3 regions of the Peribacillus sp. FSL K6-5616 genome follow, and region 3 is predicted to be linked to each of the others. Evidence: riboswitches for the same ligand, from Rfam matches in the RefSeq annotation. Region 3 holds a riboswitch; each other region holds the start of a gene.
What was found. Region 3 has a riboswitch for cyclic di-AMP ahead of MHB45_RS26005 (cation:dicarboxylate symporter family transporter). Riboswitches for the same ligand answer to the same signal wherever they lie in the genome.
Positions count from the first base shown of each region.

Region 1: linked by a shared signal. The riboswitch ahead of MHB45_RS02275 (APC family permease) and the one ahead of MHB45_RS26005 (cation:dicarboxylate symporter family transporter) in region 3 are both predicted to bind cyclic di-AMP.
Region 2: linked by a shared signal. The riboswitch ahead of MHB45_RS20885 (TrkH family potassium uptake protein) and the one ahead of MHB45_RS26005 (cation:dicarboxylate symporter family transporter) in region 3 are both predicted to bind cyclic di-AMP.

Region 1 covers NZ_JBBOYT010000001.1:468,232-475,357, forward strand. The annotation lists gene galU (UTP--glucose-1-phosphate uridylyltransferase GalU) at 200-1,060, opposite strand; gene MHB45_RS02260 (DUF6044 family protein) at 1,229-2,893, shown strand; gene MHB45_RS02265 (glycosyltransferase family 2 protein) at 2,909-3,931, shown strand; gene MHB45_RS02270 (GtrA family protein) at 3,891-4,346, shown strand; cyclic di-AMP (ydaO/yuaA leader) riboswitch at 4,705-4,850, shown strand; partial or broken gene MHB45_RS02275 (APC family permease) at 4,988-6,815, shown strand.
Region 2 covers NZ_JBBOYT010000001.1:4,309,882-4,317,007, reverse strand. The annotation lists gene MHB45_RS20890 (potassium channel family protein) at 13-669, opposite strand; gene MHB45_RS20885 (TrkH family potassium uptake protein) at 693-2,030, opposite strand; cyclic di-AMP (ydaO/yuaA leader) riboswitch at 2,178-2,320, opposite strand; gene MHB45_RS20880 (hypothetical protein) at 2,650-2,841, shown strand; gene MHB45_RS20875 (MFS transporter) at 3,187-4,446, shown strand; gene MHB45_RS20870 (TetR/AcrR family transcriptional regulator) at 4,487-5,086, opposite strand; gene MHB45_RS20865 (ABC transporter ATP-binding protein) at 5,205-5,930, shown strand; gene MHB45_RS20860 (ABC transporter permease) at 5,927-6,943, shown strand; gene MHB45_RS20855 (GNAT family N-acetyltransferase) at 7,039-7,126, opposite strand, start outside.
Region 3 covers NZ_JBBOYT010000001.1:5,337,651-5,344,776, reverse strand. The annotation lists gene MHB45_RS26005 (cation:dicarboxylate symporter family transporter) at 511-1,773, opposite strand; cyclic di-AMP (ydaO/yuaA leader) riboswitch at 1,947-2,094, opposite strand; gene MHB45_RS26000 (efflux RND transporter periplasmic adaptor subunit) at 2,293-3,552, opposite strand; gene MHB45_RS25995 (hypothetical protein) at 3,567-4,229, opposite strand; gene MHB45_RS25990 (YegS/Rv2252/BmrU family lipid kinase) at 4,358-5,248, opposite strand; gene MHB45_RS25985 (TetR/AcrR family transcriptional regulator) at 5,382-6,260, opposite strand; gene MHB45_RS25980 (efflux RND transporter permease subunit) at 6,450-7,126, shown strand, end outside.

The DNA.
Region 1 (7,126 bases), 4.9 Mb from region 3:
ACATAACCTCACTTATAGAAAACTATTCTTTCTCTGTTCAACTTTTTCTGCTGTAACATTTTACGGAAGCATAAACTGTTATATTTCACTTGGAGGATTATGGTAAGTGGATCATTTTACAACCAAAGGGGTGTTAATCCGATGTGGAAATAGCCCAATCACCTCTTTTTGGTAATTGGGCATGGTCATATTAACTTCATTAAGGAAACAACTGCCTTATATATTTTATTAGCTGATCACGAAGTTCAGGTCGTTTCATGGCGAAATCTATTGATGCTTGAAGGAAGCCGAATTTATCGCCCACGTCATAACGATTTCCCTCGATGATATACGAATATAATGCTTCTTTTTCTAACAAAAGGTCTAAAGCTTCGGTAAGCTGGATCTCCCCCTTACGATCAGGCTTTACGTTTTCAAGGATTTCAAAAATCGCAGGTGATAAAATATATCGGCCAATTATCGCCTGTGTTGATGGTGCATCCTCCACTTTTGGCTTTTCCACTAAGTTTCTTACCAGAAATAAATCCTCATATCGTTCTTGGAAGTTTACGATCCCATACTTGGAGACATCGGCTGGTGACACTTCCTTACATCCGATAATGCTTGCTCGAACCTTGTTATACCGTTCCATTAACTGCTTCAAAGCTGGAACCTGGCTATCCACGATATCGTCCCCTAACAGGACGGCAAAAGGTTCGTCTCCGATAAAAGTTTTGGCACATAAAACTGCATGACCCAGACCTAAAGGTTCCTTTTGTCTTACATAGTGGATATCGACCATGTTGGAAATGTTCTCCACGATCTTAAGCAGATCATTTTGACCTTTCATTTGCAGAAGCATTTCAAGCTCAATCGATTTATCGAAATGATCTTCGATGGCACGTTTGTTTTTACCCGTAACGATGATAATATCCGTAATCCCTGATTGTACCGCTTCTTCGATAATATATTGAATGGTCGGCTTATCGACAATCGGCAGCATTTCCTTTGGTTGAGCTTTCGTAGCAGGCAAAAATCGTGTTCCTAAACCGGCTGCTGGAATCACCGCTTTCCTTATCATAGCCCAGCCCCTTTTTAAGGTTCTTTTATATGCTTATTGCATTTTATGTGGTCATTGGTTGACCTATATCAAAATAGGTTAAAATAAATCCCTTAAAAAGAATAGATTTACCTTCGAAGCCAAATATTATGGATATATGAATTTAATCAAGAGGTGGATATTTTGCCAATTGAAAATCAAGAGAGAAAACAAATCCTTTTTGCCTTACTCATCATTGTTTTATATCTTTCCCCCTTAATCATCCTTGGAGAAAATGCGCATATTCGCGTACATGATAATTTGGATTCCAACCTTGCCTGGTATAAAGTCCTTTCAGAAAGCGGTGAGTTATTCGGTGCAATTGACGCCAGAATTCCGCAGATTATGAATGGGCTGCCCCGTAATGCTTTTGGCAGTGAGTTCAGTATTATCGTGTGGCTTCATGCTCTTTTTCCGACAATGGTTGCTTATGCAATAAGCCAGGCATTAACAAGGTTTATTGCATTCTTTGGTATGTATATCTTATTGAAGAAACATTTGGTTACAGGAAGACTATCAGGTTGGATTAGGGTTGGAACATCCTTAGCCTTTGCCCTTACCCCATTTTGGCCATCGGGAATGCTCAGTACACTTGGGATGCCTTTAGCCCTTTGGGCTTTTTTGAATATCCGCAGCAAGGATCATTCTTGGAAGAATTATTTGGTCCTTACACTTTTACCGCTTTATTCAAGCATCGTGCTTGGCTTTTTCTTTTTCCTTGTTGCAATGGGTTTTCTTTGGCTAACGGATGTAATCAGGGGAAAAGGGTGGAATATAAAGTTTCTTCTTTCGATCGTTTATATGACCGTCATTTTTGGTTTGGTGGAGTATCGTTTGGTCGCTTCATTCATTTTTGATTCGGAGCCAAACAGCAGAGATGAATATTTTCACGCAAGGCTGCCGCTCGATTGGGTCGTTAAGCTTACTTTCAAAAATTTCGTTCTTGGACATACGCATGTCATGACTGTACATGCTCTTATCATCCTGCCGATTACAGTCTTTGCCCTTTATATTATTCTGACCAAAAAACTGTGGAGACAGGAGAAGGTATATGTTTTTTTATTCGGCTTGAATTTTATGCTCTCAGCGTGGTACGCATTTTGGTTTTATAAAGGCTGGCTTCCTTTAACGGAAAGGTTCCATACCCTGGATACCTTTAATTTTGCCAGATTTCACTTTTTAAGGCCGATGGTAATTTACTTAGGGTTTGCCCTCGCGATAAAAATCATTTGGGAACACAGCGACTATGCTAAGAAAACCCTTTCTATTTTCATCGCCATTCAAATTCTGATTTTAATGGGTTTCAATGAAGAGATCACTCACAATAAAAAACCCTCTTTTAAAGAGTTCTATTCAGAAAGCCTTTTTCAGGAAATAAAAGATCATATAGACCGTCCACAAGAAGAGTATCGTGTTGCCAGCATTGCGCTGCATCCCGCAATCGCTCAATATAATGGATTTTACACGCTCGATAGCTATAACAATTTTTATCCGCTTTCTTACAAACATCAATTTCGTCAAATAATTGAAAACGAATTGGCTAAGAATAAAAACATCAGAATCTACTTTGATGAATGGGGAGGACGTTGTTACCTGTTTACCGATGAGCTTGGGAAGCATTATATGTTCAAGAAAGGCTCGAAGAAAGAGCTGGAAAATTTGGACCTCAACATGGATGCGTTTAAAGGATTAGGCGGCACGTATATATTTTCTGCCATCCCAATCAACAACGCGAAGGAAAACGGATTGGTGCTGGATAGGGTTTTCACGAAAAAAGGAAGCGTATGGAAAATTCATTTATACAGAGTCATGTGAAAAGGGGGGAATAGAATGAATTCACCGATTGTAACGATTGTTGTACCTTGTTATAACGAAGAAAGCGTTTTGCAGGAAACCATTTCCCAGCTTTGTGGATTGATGAGGGGGTTGGTCGATGAAAATGTTGTTTCCGGTCAAAGTAAAATTTTGTTGGTCGATGATGGGAGCAAGGATCAAACGTGGAAGATCATTTATAAAGAAACGATTAATAATGAATATGTTCGTGGGCTAAAGCTTTCCCGGAATGCTGGACATCAAAATGCACTTCTGGCAGGGTTGTTTACAGCCAAGGAAGCCTCGGATTGTGTGATTTCCATTGATGCAGATTTACAGGATGATATTCAGGTCATCCCGGAATTCATTCGGAAATTCAATGAAGGATGTGAAATCGTATATGGTGTCCGCCAGAAAAGGGACCTTGATTCATTCTTTAAACGAACATCTGCAACAGGTTTTTATAAATTGATGAACAAGATGGGGGTCAACCTTGTCTATAATCATGCCGATTTCCGGCTAATGAGCAAAAGGGCGATCGCGGAGTTGGAACGCTTTGATGAAACGAATCTTTTTTTACGGGGGATTGTACCGCTTATTGGGTTTAAGACGGACTCTGTTTATTATGACCGTAAAGAAAGATTGGCTGGGGAAACGAAATATCCATTTAAGAAGATGGTTGCTTTTGCACTTGATGGCATTACTTCCTTTTCAGTTACACCAATCCGGCTGGTATTATGGCTAGGATGTCTTTCCTTTTTCATTAGCTTACTCTTTGGGTCTTACTTTTTATGGTTGAAATTTTATGGGCAGACCGAAACTGGATGGACCTCATTGATCACCTCCATATGGTTGATCGGTGGACTACAGTTGATTGCTGTCGGCTTGATTGGGGAGTATATAGGTAAAATCTATAATGAATCCAAACGCCGGCCTAAATATATTGTTGATCTTGATCTATTTAATCCGCTCGATTTAAAAAAACGGGAGCAACTAGACAATGAACGGAACAGTATTGAAAAACTATCTAAAACAAACTAACTCCTTTATCCGCTTTTTATTGGTCGGAATAGTCAATACAGCGGTTGGACTTTCCATCATGCTTTTTCTCATGAATGTTCTTGAATTATCTTACTGGATCTCCACCTTTATCGGCAATGGTACGGGAGCTGTAACGAGTTTTCTTTTGAACAGGACTTTTACCTTTAAAAGCGATATAGAATGGCGTCGAGGAGTTGCCCGTTTCTTTTGCGTCATCCTGATTTGTTATTCCGCCGCTTATTCTATAGGCCAAGCCATTGCAGAATCACTGGAAGGAACCGTTCATTTATCCATACAACAAAATTTGGCTGTTCTGATAGGAACAATTTTTTATACAGTGCTTAACTATCTTGGCCAGAAATACTTTGTCTTTAAAAAAAGCAATTTGAGGCCAATTCAAGAAGGAAGGAACTGATTAGCGTAGATCAGTGGAATAATGCCCCCGATTGGACGGGAATTAATAATGGAATCGGAAAGAGAAAATTCTGATTTAATGACTATCCAAGCTGGGGCAGATCTGTTTTACTTGATCCATCACGTTCCATGTGGTGATCATTTTTCCTTTTTGGAAATGTATCTTTTGTTCATTGTCCTCTTTAATATCCCTTTTAGACGTTTACTTTCCTCCTTTCCTACCTTCGAATCATGTGTATGCATGACTTTTGTTATATAAGTCAAGAATAAAGCCTCGTTTATAAATAATAATTCTATTTCTGTGCAAAATTTTCATTTACTTTTCCATTTCACGGGAGTATGATAATCAACAGTTTCATATTTCTAAATCGCTTAAACCTTATGGTGCGGGGGACCCGTTATTGGGATTGTTTTTACAATCCAAGGGGTGAATCCTTTAAAAGGTAGGGCTACTCTTAGGTCCGAATCCGACAGCTAACCTCGTAAGCGTTATATGAGAAGGAAGGTGGAGCTTGTTAGACAAAAAAATTGATGTCTACAGGTCTATTTAGCTATGACTTGTAGGCATTTTTGTGTTCCGTCTCGTTTTTTGCTACAGCTGGGAAACATAAACTTATAAATTAAACTGGTGGTGAATTCTTGATGTTATCTTCTATAAAGAGGTTCTTGATCGGGAGACCTTTAAAATCGAATGCACTTGGTGAACAAAAGCTTAATAAAACAAAGGCGTTGGCGATATTATCTTCCGATGCTTTGTCTTCGGTTGCATATGGGCCGGAGCAAATATTGATTGTCCTGATCACGGTCGGTGCTGCGGCATTCTGGTATTCAATCCCCATCGCGATTGGAGTATTGATCCTGTTAACCGCTTTGATTTTGTCCTACAGACAAATCATTTTCGCTTATCCACATGGCGGGGGAGCCTATGTGGTTTCAAAAAACAATTTAGGTGTCAATCCAGGGTTGATAGCTGGAGGATCCTTATTGGTCGATTATATATTAACTGTCGCGGTAAGTGTTTCTGCTGGTACGGATGCCATCACGTCCGCTTTTCCCGGCCTGCATGATTATAATGTCCTCATAGCCATTATTTTCGTCATCCTACTTACTATCTTGAACCTTAGGGGGGTTACGGAATCGGCCTCTGTCTTGGCCTATCCGGTGTACCTATTCGTTTTAGCCTTGTTCATCTTGATTGGGGTTGGAATTTACAAGATTCTGACGGGAGGAATCTCACCGGAATTGCATGCGTCAATCGGGACTCCGGTAGCCGGCATCAGTTTATTTATACTGCTAAGAGCATTTGCATCAGGAAGCTCCGCATTGACAGGAGTTGAAGCGATTTCCAATGCAATCCCGAACTTTAAAGATCCAGCACCGAATAATGCTGCAAAGACATTAATAGCGATGGGTTCCTTACTAGCTGTTTTGTTTTCGGGAATCGTATTCTTAGCCTATTATTTAAGCATTGTTCCTAGCGCAGAGGTAACGGTCGTCTCCCAGATTGCTGAAGAGATCTTTGGACGGAATTTCATGTATTTCTTCATTCAAGGTACAACTGCATTGATCTTGATACTTGCAGCAAATACTGGATATTCGGCTTTCCCTTTGCTTGCGGTAAATCTGGCAAAAGGATAAATTCATACCAAGGGCGTTTACGATCAGAGGGGACCGTTTAGGGTATTCCAATGGAATTATCATACTTGGACTTGCATCCATCATCTTGATAGTCGCATTTGAAGGACATACGGAAAATCTCATTCCGCTTTATGCGGTTGGTGTATTCATCCCATTTACGTTATCCCAGACCGGGATGATTGTTAAATGGATTCGCGAAAAGCCAAAAGGCTGGATGATGAAATTAACCATTAATTCAATTGGTGCCATAATTAGCTTTATCGTCACGATGATATTCTTTTTAACCAAATTTAGTCAGGTTTGGCCCGTTTTGATTTTTTTACCTATCATCATTTTAATTTTTCATCGAATTAGAAATCATTATGAAGCAGTTGGAGACTAACTAAGGATTACAACATGTGAGCCGATCTTACCAATTGAAGGAAATATCATCATTGTACCTGTTGCGGGTATAACTCATGTGGTTGAGAACTCTTTAAATTATGCAAAATCTCTATCTGCACATCAGGTCATTGCCGTTTATGTCGCTTTTGAAAGAGATGATGAAAAGAAATTCGAAGAAAAATGGAAAAAATGGCAGCCGGATGTAAGGCTCGTTACACTGAATTCTTATTACAGAAGTATCATTCAGCCACTAACTAAATTTGTGGATACAGTAGAACATAAGGCTAGTGAATCCAATTATAAAGTTACGGTGATCATCCCCCAATTCATTCCGAAGAAGGGCTGGCACAATATACTTCATAACCAATCAAGTTTACTGATTCGCGCTTACTTACTTTATAAAAGAAATGTGGTTGTTACGACAGTGCCATATCATTTAAAGAAGTAAGTTCCATATCTTATAGAACAGAATGTAGACAAATTCGATTTTCATCGAGTTTGTCTACATTTTTTTATGGCTTATACAATTTGGACGTGGATTTCCGCTCAAGAAACTCGCTATCCGCGGGCGGTGGGCGAGCCTCCTCGGCTTGCGCGGAGTTGAAGTTGTGTTGGTTTGGGAACATCATTTGATGAAAGATAAGTTTTCCGTCTACAAATGTGGGTCACGGTTTACATGATTGGGCCTACGTATTTTTAATGGATTATACAATTGGACGTTGATTGGAACGTAGGGCACTCGCTTTCCGCGGGCGGTCC
Region 2 (7,126 bases), 1.0 Mb from region 3:
ACCTGCCGGATTTTATTCAATATTGGCAAAGACGGCCAGATCTTCTTTATTGCCAACCACTAAAAGCATATCTTTTTCATGGATATCCTGATCCGGTGACGGTGCTATGATAATTTCTCCATTACTCACGATGGCAATGACGCTGATATTATATTTTGCCCGTAAATCAAGCTCCCTGAGGCTTTTTCCCTTCATGCTCATGGGGAGGATGATTTCCTCGATATTGTATTCTTTAGAAAGCTCTATATAGTTCAGCATGTTAGGGGAAAGGAGCTGATTCGCGACCCGTTCCCCCATATCCCTCTCAGGATAGATGACCCAGTCGGCACCGACTTTTGTGAGCACCTGACCGTGATTTTTATTAAGTGCTTTGGCAATGACCTTTTTGATCCCAAGCTCTTTTAAAAGCAAGGTAGTTAAAATGCTCGATTGCATGTCATTTCCGATGGCTACGATGACACAATCGAAATTACGGATTCCGATTGCTTTCAATGTCTCTTCTTCGGTCGTATCCGCCATGACTGCATGGGTAACGTTCAGTTCCGCATTCTCGACTCTTTCCTCGTTCACATCAATACCCAAAACCTCTTGGCCTGCCGTATATAATCTATGGGCCACACTGGTTCCAAATCTGCCTAAACCTATCACGGCGTATTGTCGTTTTCCCATCTTTTACACTCCTTCATTGATTATTAACCAATCATGATTTTCCCTTTTGGACGTCGGAACGGATCTGGCTTGCGCCTCATGGCGATAGCAAAGGCCAAAGTCAAAGGGCCAACACGGCCTGCAAACATCGTGAAAATGATGAGCAGCCGGCCAACCGGTGATAATTCTGGGGTCAAACCCATTGAAAGCCCCACGGTGGCAAAAGCTGAAGTGGCTTCGAACAAAATCATCAAAAAGTCAGTTCCGCTTTCAGTGATTGTCAGCAGAATGGAGATGATTGAAACCATGAATACACCAATGAACGTAACGGATAATGCTTTAAAGATCGTTTCACTCACGATGCGGTGGCGGAACAAGACCACATCACCCTTTCCCTTGATCTGTGACCAAACCGTTCCGACAAGCGTGGCCAATGTAGTCGTTTTAATCCCGCCGCCAGTCGATCCGGGTGAAGCCCCAACGAACATCAAGAAGATGATGAGCAGTAATGTAGGCTGGGTCAAATCAGGGATATTCAACGTATTGGAGCCTGCCGTCCTTGGTGAAACCGATTGAAATAAAGACGATAACGTTTTACCCATGAAAGATAAAGGCTGCAATGTCTTGGCGTTACCGAACTCGAATAAAAAGATTAAAATTGCACCTGTGATTGTAAGGATCAAGCTAGTCATCAGAACCACCTTCGTATGTACGGATAAACGATGGGTGTCACGATATTCGTATAGTTCATTCATCACGATAAAGCCTATCCCGCCAAACGTGATGAGGAAGACGACGGTAAGGGTTACGAAGGGATCGGATACATATGGGGTCAAGCTCCTGAATTCACCCATTAAATCAAAGCCGGCATTATTGAAATTCGAGATGGAATGAAAAACCCCGTAATAGATCGCTTTGCCGGTTGGCATGTCAAAAGAAAAGCGAATCGATAAGATAAGGGCACCCACACCTTCAATGATGGCCGTGAAAATTAAAAGCCGTTTCACTAATCTGACTACACCCGCCATGGATAGATTATTTAAGGACTCCTGCAAGAGTAACCTGCCTTTTAAGGAAATCTTTTTGCCTAGAAGGAAAAAGAAAAACGTCGCAAATGACATGAACCCTAATCCGCCTATCTGAATCAGTGTTAAGATGACCAACTCACCAAAAGTGGTGAAAGTCGATCCCGTATCCACTACGACAAGCCCTGTTACACAAGTAGCGGATGTTGCGGTGAATAAAGCATCCAGAAAAGAAAGACCATTCCCACTTTCAGTGGAAATCGGCAGGGTCAATAAATAGGACCCGATAAGTATCAGGATGACAAAGCCGAGTACAAGTATTTTTGGCGGATCTAACAAATTTTTTGCTTTTATCAAATTGATCATCCCTACTGTATGACTTTTAATCAACCATCTGCTTTTCGAATCTTTTTAAAAGCATAATAAAAAGACCTGCGAAAACATCGTATAGCTGTATTGCCACAAAAAGCGTGCAAAAAAAGCTTCCGAAATAGGCGGTCTTATGACCTCCTTCGCTTTAGCCGACGAAGTTAGCTGACGGGTAGGATGGCGAAAGAGCTGATCTCATCCCTTCTGCAAGGCAGAATTAACCCCAAATGATTGGGTCCTCCGTACTCATTTACCATGAGTTTTGGCCGAAATGCATTAAATTGATAAACGTATTCTACTCCCATCATTTAGCAGTTGTAAACCCCTAAATCATAAAAATATATTTCTTTAACAAAACTGAAAATTTACGTTTTATTTACATTTAGAAAACGTATTGACAAATATTAGTTAGCACATTATGATAGGTTCGATTAATCCAATTATGATAACCGGCATCGATGTACTTTATTCAATAATTTCAAGCAGAACATGCTATTGCCAATCAAAATTTGTAGTAGATATATTATGTTTCTTTTGTAAAAGATAAAGAAAAAAGCAGTACATTATTAGTTAAATTCAATACATTTTATTAAAAAGGCGGGCAATTATGGAGAAGACGTTCAATAGATATGTTATTAATGCTACAGGCAAGGGTGGCCAAACATATTTAACACAATGCCAGGATAAAGATGCACTAAGGAAATGGATAGCCGATCATGAGGATCAAATCATCATGAATGAATTAAGGATAACGGATAAGAAAAAGAATCCGTTTTTAAAATTGTTTTCCCCAAGGTAAATCAACTGATTCCAACATTCATTTGCGGTATTCAATTATTGTAATTCCCTGTGTTCTATCCAGGAACGCTGAGCGAAAAATCCATATCTTGTTTGCTTTTAAACTCATTTATTTTGAATGAGTTTTTTTGCGTTATATACAGTTTCGGTCCGAAAATGTTAAAATTTAGTAATACCAATATGGACGTAGAGAAGAGAAAAGTAAAATGAAATGATCACTTTCCGAGAGCAGCCGAGGATTGTTGGGGATGTATGGTGACACATGAAGGTGGCATCAAATTGATCCGTCCCGAGACGGATTGCTTGGGGACGGGGTTTTATATGTACGGACAAAGGGGGAGAAGCGATGACATTAAGAAATGCATTGGTATCCTGGAAATACCCTTCCATTCTTTTGTGCGGAATAGGTATCTCCAACTTCGGTTCTTGGGTTTATTTCATTGCCCTTAATTTAATCGTTCTGGATATGACTGATTCAGCCTTGGCGGTAGCTGGACTTTATATCGTTAAACCGATGGCTGCCATATTTACGAATGTGTGGGCAGGGAGCGTGATCGACCGGATAAATAAGCGGAACCTGATGGCGGCACTTGACCTATTTCGCACGGTATTCATAGTCTTGCTGCCTTTGACTTCTTCTATTTGGGTCATGTATTCCCTTGTCTTCGTGATCAATATGGCAGGGGCCATGTTCGGAACAGCATCTAGGTCATATATAACAAAATTAATACCCATTGAACAGAGGAAACGATTTAATTCATTACGAAGCTTAATGGATTCTGGAGCTTTTTTGATTGGACCGGCGCTAGCGGGTATCCTTTTCTTGATCGGTACGCCCGTTTTAGCGATTTATATTAACGCGGCTGCCTTATTGTTATCCGGTATCATCACTCTATTCATGCCTAATCTTGAAAAGGATCATCGCCTTGAACAATCCAATCATTACCTGTCTTGGGCCATCATGAAAAAGGATTGGGGCATCGTTCTGGACTTCAGCCGGAAATCTTCCTATATCATGCTCATTTATTTCTTATTCAGCTGCATGGTGGTGATGGAAACGGCCATCGATTCCCAAGAAGCTGCGTTTGCCAAGGCCGTGCTCCTTTTAACGGACAGCGATTACGGATTCCTTGTAAGCGTCGCCGGGGCAGGCATCATTGCTGGTGCCATAGTCAATGCCGTATTCATCAGTAAAGTGAAAATCTCGCACATGATTGGTCTTGGATCTTTATTTGTCTCGATAGGTTATATGATTTTTGCCTTTTCGAATTCCTTTTCACTGGCCGCCATCGGATTTTTCATCATTGCCTTTTCATTGGCTTTTGCCAACACTGGCTTTCAAACCTTTTATCAAAATAATATTCCGGTGGAAATCATGGGCAGGGTCGGAAGTGTTTTTGGCTTGTTAGAAGCTTTATTGATCATCATTACTACCGCAATCGTTGGTGTTTCAGCCCATTTCATTTCGATTCGGTTCGTGGTGATTTCAGGTTCCTTGATCATGTTCGCTTTATCCATATGGTTGTCGATGCTTAGTATGAAGACCTCCAAGAGCAGGTATTATTCCGTTGGTGATGCAGAGATAGAAGCGAAGGAAAAGATGTAATCCGATTTAAAGGCATGTTGATATGCCGTTGATGAATGATTCATTGGATGAATGTGCGCAATTGGCTGATGAAGTTCAAGATTTGAAAATGGATTTTCGCCATTTCTTCCACCGTTTGTTCTTCACAGTTCTCCAGCCACTCAGTAATCACCCCTAAAATCGCCGATGTCAGGAAGGCGTGCATATACATGCGGAATGCTTCATCTTTAGCTGCTGGATGAAGGCTGATCAAACGCTCCAACAGTACTTCCCCGAAAACCCGTTTTATTTTTTTCGCAAAAGAAGGGTCGCCCTGATCACCAAGAATGGCCCTTAATGCGTGAGCATGTTCACTGATGAATTGAAAAATCGCTATGAAAGGCGGATAAAGTTGCTGTTGATTAAGAGCCAAAAAAGCTTCTTTAGGCAAAATGGCAGTAATGCGGGTTTGAAGTTCATGTAACAATTCCTGCTGTAAGTGATCCATCAATTCATATTTATCTGTGTAGTGCAAATAGAATGTGCCCCGATTAATATTGGCACGCTCTGCAATTTTCTTCACGGATACATGTGAGAACCCCTCTGCTTCAATGAGTGCAATAAAATGATGTTGTATCTGCTTTTTCGTCTTTTGTACCATATCCTCATGAATCGATGCCATGGAATGTCTCCTTCACTAAACATTTTTCCAAATGTGTTGATTGTATTAGACCGAATGCTACCTTAGAATGATGATACACTCAACACCGTGTTAATTAAAGAGGGAGGATGTGTGTGCAATGAAAAAGGCGATTTCCATTGATGGAATTGCTAAGGGTTTTCAGAAGAAGAAGGTCATTCAGCCATTGAGCCTGAATATTGAAAAAGGCGGAATTTTTGGCTTGTTAGGTCCATCCGGATGCGGAAAGACGACCTTGATTAAAATGATTGTCGGATTGATTAAGCCCGATGCGGGTAAAGTCACGGTTCTGGATCATGAAGTGCCAAATGAAGCCCTGTTAATGGATGTCGGCTATATGGCACAGTCCGATGCTTTATATACAGAACTGACGGGAGCTGAAAACCTCGAATTTTTTGCGAAGCTATACCGTTTTTCGAAAAAGGAACGAAGGGAGCGCATTCAATATGCAGCTGAAATCGTACAGCTGACGAATGATTTGAACGTTCGGGTTGCCCATTATTCAGGGGGAATGAAACGCCGTCTTTCACTTGCGGTTGCACTCATCCAAAATCCGGAGATTCTCATTTTGGATGAACCGACAGTAGGAATAGACCCTTTGCTGAAACAATCGATTTGGGAGGAACTTGAGCGTTTAAGGAATGAAGATGATAAGACGGTCATCATCACGACGCATGTGATGGATGAAGCGGAGCGATGCGATAAACTGGCGATGCTGCGTGAAGGTGAAATCATCGCGGCAGGGACCCCTGCAGCTTTAAAAACTCAATTTGCCGCGGAAACGCTTGATGATGTTTTTTTAAGGATTGGAGGCGGCCTAAAATGAGAATTGCCTCTCTTGTTACTCGTATTACCCAGCAGATGCGCCGGGATCGAAGGACGCTCGCTTTATTTTTCCTGGCTCCATTGCTCATTTTAACGCTCATGTATTTTATTTTCGATACAGAGGCAAGTGATTTGAAAATCGTTGTTACAGGCAGTGATGAAACGATCGTTAAAGCATTGAAACAAGCGGATTTTCAAGTCACGGCTGCTGAGGAATTCTCACGGGAAAAGATGATTGAAAAGGATACGGATGGCTGGCTGCATGTTGAAAATGGCAAAATGAAACTCACGCTTTTGAACGACGAACCGACCCGGGCAAAGGCCGTTCAAATGCAAATGATGCAAGGCTTGCAAGGGAATGAAAAAAACACTCCCTCAATTGAGGAGAAATATGTTTACGGAGATGCCAACACAAAGGGTTTTGATACCTTCAGTCCGATGCTCGTCAGCTTTTTCGTTTTCTTCTTTGTATTTTTAATAGCGGGGATTGCGCTTTTGAAGGAGCGTACAAGTGGTACGTTGGAACGGCTGCTTGCCACCCCGATTAAAAGATACGAAATCGTAGCGGGCTATGTGATCGGATATGGCTTATTTGCTCTAATTCAAACCATAATTGTCGTTCTATACGCTGTCAATGTATTGGATATCGTCCTTGTTGGCTCCATTTGGCTCGTTTTACTGACGAATATACTGGTCGCGCTCGTTGCATTATCGCTTGGTACATTACTATCGAGTTTCGCGACATCCGAATTCCAAATGGTACAATTCATTCCGTTGGTCATCGTGCCGCAAGTCTTCTTTACAGGGATTTTCCCATTGGATGGCATGTCAGACTGGCTCCAAAAAATCGGCAAGGTCATGCCTCTCTATTACGCATCGGATGCCATGAACGGCATTATGTACAAAGGTTTAACGTTCGACGAGGTCTTACTGGATCTGCTCATTCTCCTGGCCTTTGCCATCGTTTTTATCACCATCAATATCATTAGCTTAAAAAAATACCGTGCACTATGAAATCAACAACTTAACAAAAGAAGCCGGATTCCCTGGAAAGTGAGGAACCGGCTTTTTTTTACTGACATGCTTTTAGTTGAAAGGGATCTAGATACTTACACCTTTTTGACCATGAGCCTTTCGTTGTTATAATCTGATTCGCCATTGAATGCAAAGCCGAATTTCCTATACAAATGAAGGGCA
Region 3 (7,126 bases):
CTCTCAATCAATAATGTTATTTTATCAAACTTTTGGAGTTTCACGTAAGTTATATAACCCCAATATTAATCATCATCTGCATCGTTTAAATAACATGAATCAAAATCCATTTTAACCAATAGGAAAAAATATAGAATTCGAAGAATGGATCATGACTGGTTTTATCATTCATTCACTCATTTCATGTGGCCGCTCCCCTTTATGCTGATGATCCCCTGCGCAAAATACCCGACATTAGTCAAATCAACCGTAATTTAAAGCCTGAAGGTAGTTTCATTTCACAACACATGACCTTCTGGGAGGAAGAGGATATGATTTGGTTTTGGGGTAAACAATGAAAGGCTTTATGAATTTGGGGGTATTTTGACATCCAGGAAGACCCGTCAAGAAGTAGTTCCCTCCATAACACCTGAAGGAAGCAGATTTTTACAGTATCGAGAAAAATTAAGGAAGCGCTTTTTCATTCAATAAAAAAAATCCAGAGTGACATTTCACTCTGGATTTTTTGTATCAAGAAACTTGTTGTTCTAGTTCTTTTTTGGAAGGAGGGTTGAATTGACCTTCCCATTTAGAGATAACGATTGCCGCAAGTGAATTACCAATAACGTTTACCACTGTACGTCCCATATCAAGAATACGGTCGATACCGGCAATAAATGCTAGACCTTCAATAGGAATACCGACAGTTCCCAATGTCGCTAAAAGAACTACGAAAGATACACCTGGTACACCCGCAATCCCTTTGGATGTGATCATTAACACTAGCATTAGCGTGATTTGCTCATACATGCTTAAATCGATTCCATACATTTGAGCGATGAAGATAGCTGCTAACGCTTGGTATAATGTAGAACCATCAAGGTTAAAGGAGTATCCAGTCGGAATAACAAATGTAGCAATATGTTTCGGACATCCCGCTTTCTCCATTTTTTCCATGATTTTCGGAAGAACCGCTTCTGAACTTGCAGTAGAGAAAGCAAGAATCAATTCTTCTTTTAGAAGTTTAATCAAAGTAAAGATATTGAATCCTACAAATTTTGCAATAAGACCCAGAATGACAATTACAAAGAAGATCATTGTTCCGTAAACAGAAAGCGCTAACTTTCCTAACGGAATTAGAGATTCCAAACCGAACTTGGAGATAGTCACACCGATTAGTGCAAATACACCGATAGGAGCGAATTTCATGACCATGTTAGTTAGGTAGAACATTCCTTCAGCTACACCTTGGAAGAAACGGAATACTGGTTTACCCTTTTCACCGATGGCCGCAATACTTAGTCCAAACAACACGGAGAAGAAAATGATCGCTAGCATATCGCCTTCTACCATGGCTTTAACTGGATTGGATGGCACGATGTGTACAAGTGTATCTACGAACGATTCATGCTGCTTAGTTTCTGCTGTATCAACATATGTCGAGATATCAGTTTGTTCCAGGTTATTCATATTCACACCAGCACCAGGCTGGATGATATTCGCTGAAATTAAACCAACAGCAATCGCTATCATAGTTACGACAACAAAGTATGATAATGATTTAGCACCTAGTTTTCCTACCGCTTTCAAGTCACCTACACCGGCAACTGCAACGATAAGGCTGGATACGATGATCGGCACTACGATCATTTTAATCATTCGTAGGAAAATGTCTCCGAATGGCTGTAAAAAGCTTTGGGCCGACTCATTACCATAAAAAATGGCACCAACGATAATCCCTAGAATTAAACCAATGAAAATTTGGCTAGCTAAACTTAATTTGAATTTCTTCATTTACTTTCCTCACCTTCCATAAAGTCTTTGATGCAAAAACATTTTTGTCTCGGTAAGGGAAACAAGATACTAATAAAAAGAAAGTAATTTTTCTTTTTTTGAAAAACTCTGTCTTTACGCCGAAAAAAAAGACACTTCATGTGTCGATTTCTTATTGGCGTGAATATTCACACATGTTCCCTTAAAGACGCTGACGAGGTTAGCTGTCGGGTTAGGAATTGGAAACACAAATGCCCTTTCATTTCTGAATTCACCCCTAGCGGATAAAATCCACAAAAATGGGTCCCCCGTTCTTGGAATAAGATTAAGCGAGTTAACTTATAATAAAATATTATACTAAAAATGATAATCTGTAAATATTTATTCGCATCAGTTCTAGAAAAAATCTTTTAATATGTCTGAATATTCTGCATTAAAGGCTGTTGTATCTATAATTACGTTTCCCGATTTTTAATCAAATAAGTTATATTGATATAATTAATTCCTAATTTAACATCACCTCTCTTGTGAAAAAAGCGGTTATTTTTCCAGAATGCCAAGTAACAGATATCTTACTTTTTCCCTAGAGGTGAATTTTTTATAAGTTCTAGCTTTCACTTTTTCAAATTGAATCGGGGTTATAAAATAAGAATGGTTCTTCACTGCCGCATTCGACTCCAGCAGGATGACGTCACCTACAGACGGTCCCTTTATGATTTCTTGCTTCCCTTCAGCCTTAAGACCTTTTGTAATGTAATGTTTATCCACATGGCCTTTATTAGTCAACTTGTAAATATAAGGCTGCTTTTGGTATTGTACGGCCTCTATCGGAATGGAGGGTACACCGGCTTTCTCATTGGTTATTACAGTAAGATTCACTTTCGATCCCACCAACAATGGTTCAGTTTCTTCGCCTTCCGGTTCGATTAAAGCCTGAAATGGAAATCTGTTATCTTTTTTTAATGATGGTTCTTCAGCGGGATAGGAATGGATACGGCCTATCTTCCCTTTCAATGCCTTTTTTGAATCAGAGGAACTTGCTTTTATAGTCATGCCCACTTCAGCCTTTTTCATTTCCTCTTCGGAGAAATCCCCTTCAATTGCCATATTTGTCGAAACAATGGATATAATGGGATTATTCAGGTTTTTATTGATATTTTTAACGACACCATCAGCCTCGCTAGTCGTTACAATTGCACTGGACTGCTGCTCAATCGAACTTAATTTAGCATCAAGCATTTTTACTTTTTCATCCAACCTGTTTTTTTCTAGTTCCTGCTTGTACATTTCTTGCTCAATGTTACTTTTAATAAGATCTGAAGAGCTTGTCGTTATATCAATATTCAAGTTCTTTTCCACCGATTCATCAATTGCAGCTTCAGGTTCACTGGTCACGGTCCCCTGATAAGACCTCAACTTCCCTATGTATTCCTCAATCCCTGCAATTTCCCCCTCGGCGGCCGTTTTCTCCGCTTCCAAATTCGTCTTAAGCGCATCAAGTTCGGTCGTCGTAAACTCAAACAACGAGGAGCCAGCCGTAATCGCATCGCCTTCTTTTACAAGGAATTTCTTAAAATCATTTTTCTTGGCATCAAAATAAATATCATACTCTTCTACTGGTTTAATTACCCCATTTGTTTGAATAGTATCCGTAATTGTATCTTTTTTTACCTTAGTCCAGTTTTCAACGAAAACCGTCCGTTCCACTTTGCTTTCTTTTTTTTCAATAAGGTATAAGTTAACGGTTATTAACACTATCGACGCAATGGAGACCGCCGCTATTTTCCATTTACCGCTCATTCATTTCACCCGCTTTATACAAATACGCCTACTTGGATGTATCCTAAAAAGGCTTTAACAAACCATGTGGCCAAATAGAATAGAACAATCATTAAAAGGACCAAATAATTATTACGTTCTGTAAATTCCTTTAAATAAAAATATTGCAGAGCAATAATAAGAAATTGAAAAATGGTAATTCCGCTGAAAAAGTGAATGAAATAATCACTTCTGAGAAAATACTGACTGATGATCCCCAATGAAAAAGGATTGGCATCGCTGCCTAAATCCATTAAAACGAATAAGGGAATCAATAATGTTTTTTCTATTAATTGCAAGCCAAAAAGAATCATTTGAACGATAACTAATTTTATATAGGGGATATCAGTAACGATCCAAAAGAATAGAGCTGCTAAAAATATGTATATGGAAGGGTCGATTATTCCTGTTATTATATTGCCGCTCAAAATCAGCAACTTTGCTGCTTCGAATTCATTGGCGCTCATCTTCGTGATTTCTTTGGAGAATGATTCTGAACCAATGCCAAAATATCCCCCAACGGCGAATACTATAAGACTAACAAAATATAAAACTATTAATTTCAATCCAAACTTTGTGACTGCCTCTGCATTTTGCAGCTGATAACGACTCCGATAAGGCTCTAAAATGCCCTTTAACAATCCGACCTGGTACACCATAATTGGTCCTCCTGCAAAAAATGATATATCATCATACATTTTATCCTATTTTGGAAACAATTGCAGAAATAAGGAATGAATATACAAAAAAAACACATAAGCCTTTCCCTTCAAATGTAATCCTCATACTAATTTGGTGTTAATACTGACAAATGGTGGGCGAGGACTTTAATGCGCGAAGGAGTTTGCCTATAGTTCTCTCCATCCATATCCACATCAAGCGGCCTCTTGGATTCAATAGTCAAGGTACCTGCTTGTAAATAAGTCACCCCAGAGTCAGAACTCATATTTTCAGTCCATGAACGTTTCATCGCTATTATTTCTAAAAATGCACCAAGGCTTGCATTTTCCAAGATGGCAACGCCAAAGAGCCCATCGTCTGGACTAATCATGGGGAAGGGTAATAAATTAGTGCCGATAAAACAACCATTCAAGACCAAAATCATAACGGCTTCCCCTTCAATGAAATTCCCATCATATTCTAGTTTATAGGAAAAGGGAGCATTCTCACCAATCGTCCTTACAGCGCTTAATAAATATCCTATCTTTCCGAACCTGCTTTTTTCCTGCTCATCAATATTGTTAAGCATCTGAAATAAGTCCCACTCCCCAGAAATTGAAAAAAAATCGTTATTGGACTTCCCAATATCAATTGGACGAACCTTGCCATTTACTAATGCTTCCGCAGCTTGACGAACTTTTTGAGGAATCTTTAATGTCCTGGAGAAGTCATTGCAAGTCCCTCCAGGTAAAATCCCAAACAAAGGCCGCCTCTGAAGGGGTGAAAGGCCATTTACACACTCATGTACCGTTCCATCTCCTCCCAATACGAAAACTACATTCATTTCTTCACCATATTCCAAACAATAACGGCATGCATCGCCTTTTTGCTTGGTTTGTAGAATGAGAAACTCATCAATATGTGGAGCTAATACCGGAAGACAACCCTCTAAATTCCTTTCGAGTTTATCTTTCCCTGCATTTTTATTATAAATCAGCATTCCTTTTTTCCATCGCACGATTCTTGCCCCCATATCATTGAAAGAATGGTCTTCTTCCCATCACTTTTTACTTTTTCCTAAACCTCCGTTTTTAACACTCATTAAAAATTCAAATGAAAAAGAGGCTATTCGCCCCCTTTCAGTAAAGCCTTCATATATACAACAAATAATCCTTCATCATTAAGATAAGCTTTGAACACAAGGGACTTCTTTTTTCATTTTTTTCCAAAAATAATAAAAGGCTTTCCAAGATGATGGAGCTTGGCCTAACTTTTGAAAATTCTTCCTGGAGCGCTTTTAAAGCTTCCGTATTTTTACGCGTTTCCATCCCCTCTTCTTTACGTGTTTCCACTTCCAGCATCCTGGCGATAATCGAATGGATTTCTTCTTTTGGGCTCATATCCCGCATCGAGCAACCTGGTAGGGGAAATTGTTTCAATAATGGATCTTCCATGTTTTCCAGACTTGTGACAATGGAATCCATCCGGTTCAATATGAAGCTAGGTAACAATTCCACATCGAAAGCATTTTGTTTCCTGATCAATATTCCGATATATCCTTTGAAAAGCGAATCTAAAATAATGGTGCAATCGGGTAGAAGATCAGATGAAAGCCCCGGGTATAACTCAATGATTTTACGCTTGAACCAAATCAAGCCCTCTTCATGGATATAATGTAAAAATCCATCTAGTTCCTTGCTGATATGAACCATTTGTTCCTGCATCATCATTTGAATCAAGTTGGTATTTCCCGTCATATGCTCAATGTGAACAGTGATCTGCCTCATGAATTTGTCTTTACTGGACAATGAAGCATCCAGTTCAAGATCAAGTAATGAGTCTGTCAACGCTTCATAATAAAATTTAAAAATGGAGACTAGTAATTCCTCCTTCGATTTAAAATAATTATAAAAGGACCCTTTTGCTATCCCGCATTTTTCAACAATTTCCTGAACCGAAGTTGCATGATAGCCTTTCTCCGCGAAAAGCTCTACAGACTTATCTATGATCATCTTATTTTTTTCTTTCATCAAATTCATCCTATCTCTTAAAATTGTCCATTGGTGACCAATGGGTCACATCTTCCAAATTGTATCCCAAAACCCTTGAAATCACAACGTTAACACTAACGGATATTATCTGTTGCAATCATAATCCATATACTATATATTTGAGTTTGTGACCGACTGGTCACAATTTTATGTATGGAGGGTACAAGCTTGAATTCAATAATTAAATTTTCATTAAAGAATAAATTGGCAATCTGGTTGCTTACCATCATCATCGTTGCAGCTGGTTTATACTCCGGTTTAAACATGAAACAAGAAACCATACCAAGCATCTCCACTCCTTTAATTAGCATCTCCACTGTTTATCCTGGAGCTGCACCTGAAGAAGTAGCAGATAAGCTCACCGACCAGATTGAGCTAAAAGTAACAAATTTGCCAGGAGTCGAATTAGTCAGTTCTTCGTCCATGGCCAATGCCTCTTCCATCCAATTACAATATGATTATGATACGGATATGGACGATGCAGTAAAAGAAGTGAAAGAAGCTTTAGAGAAATTGGAACTGCCAGAGGGAGTAGATGACCCGAGCGTATCTAAATTAGAATTAAACGCTTTTCCTGTCGTCGCACTCAGTGTAACAGATAAGGCTTCTGATTTACCAGCCCTTACAAAAAATGTCGAAGAGGTGTTAGTACCTAAACTTGAAGGAATTGACGGCGTGACATCCGTATCCATTTCCGGACAGCAAGTAAATGAAGGCAGCCTTGTATTCGACCAGGACAAGATGGCTCAATACGGGCTCGATGAAGAAACCGTAAAGAAGGTTATCCAGGCCGCAAACGTCAGTATGCCGCTTGGCATATATAACTTTGATGATAAAGAGAAAAC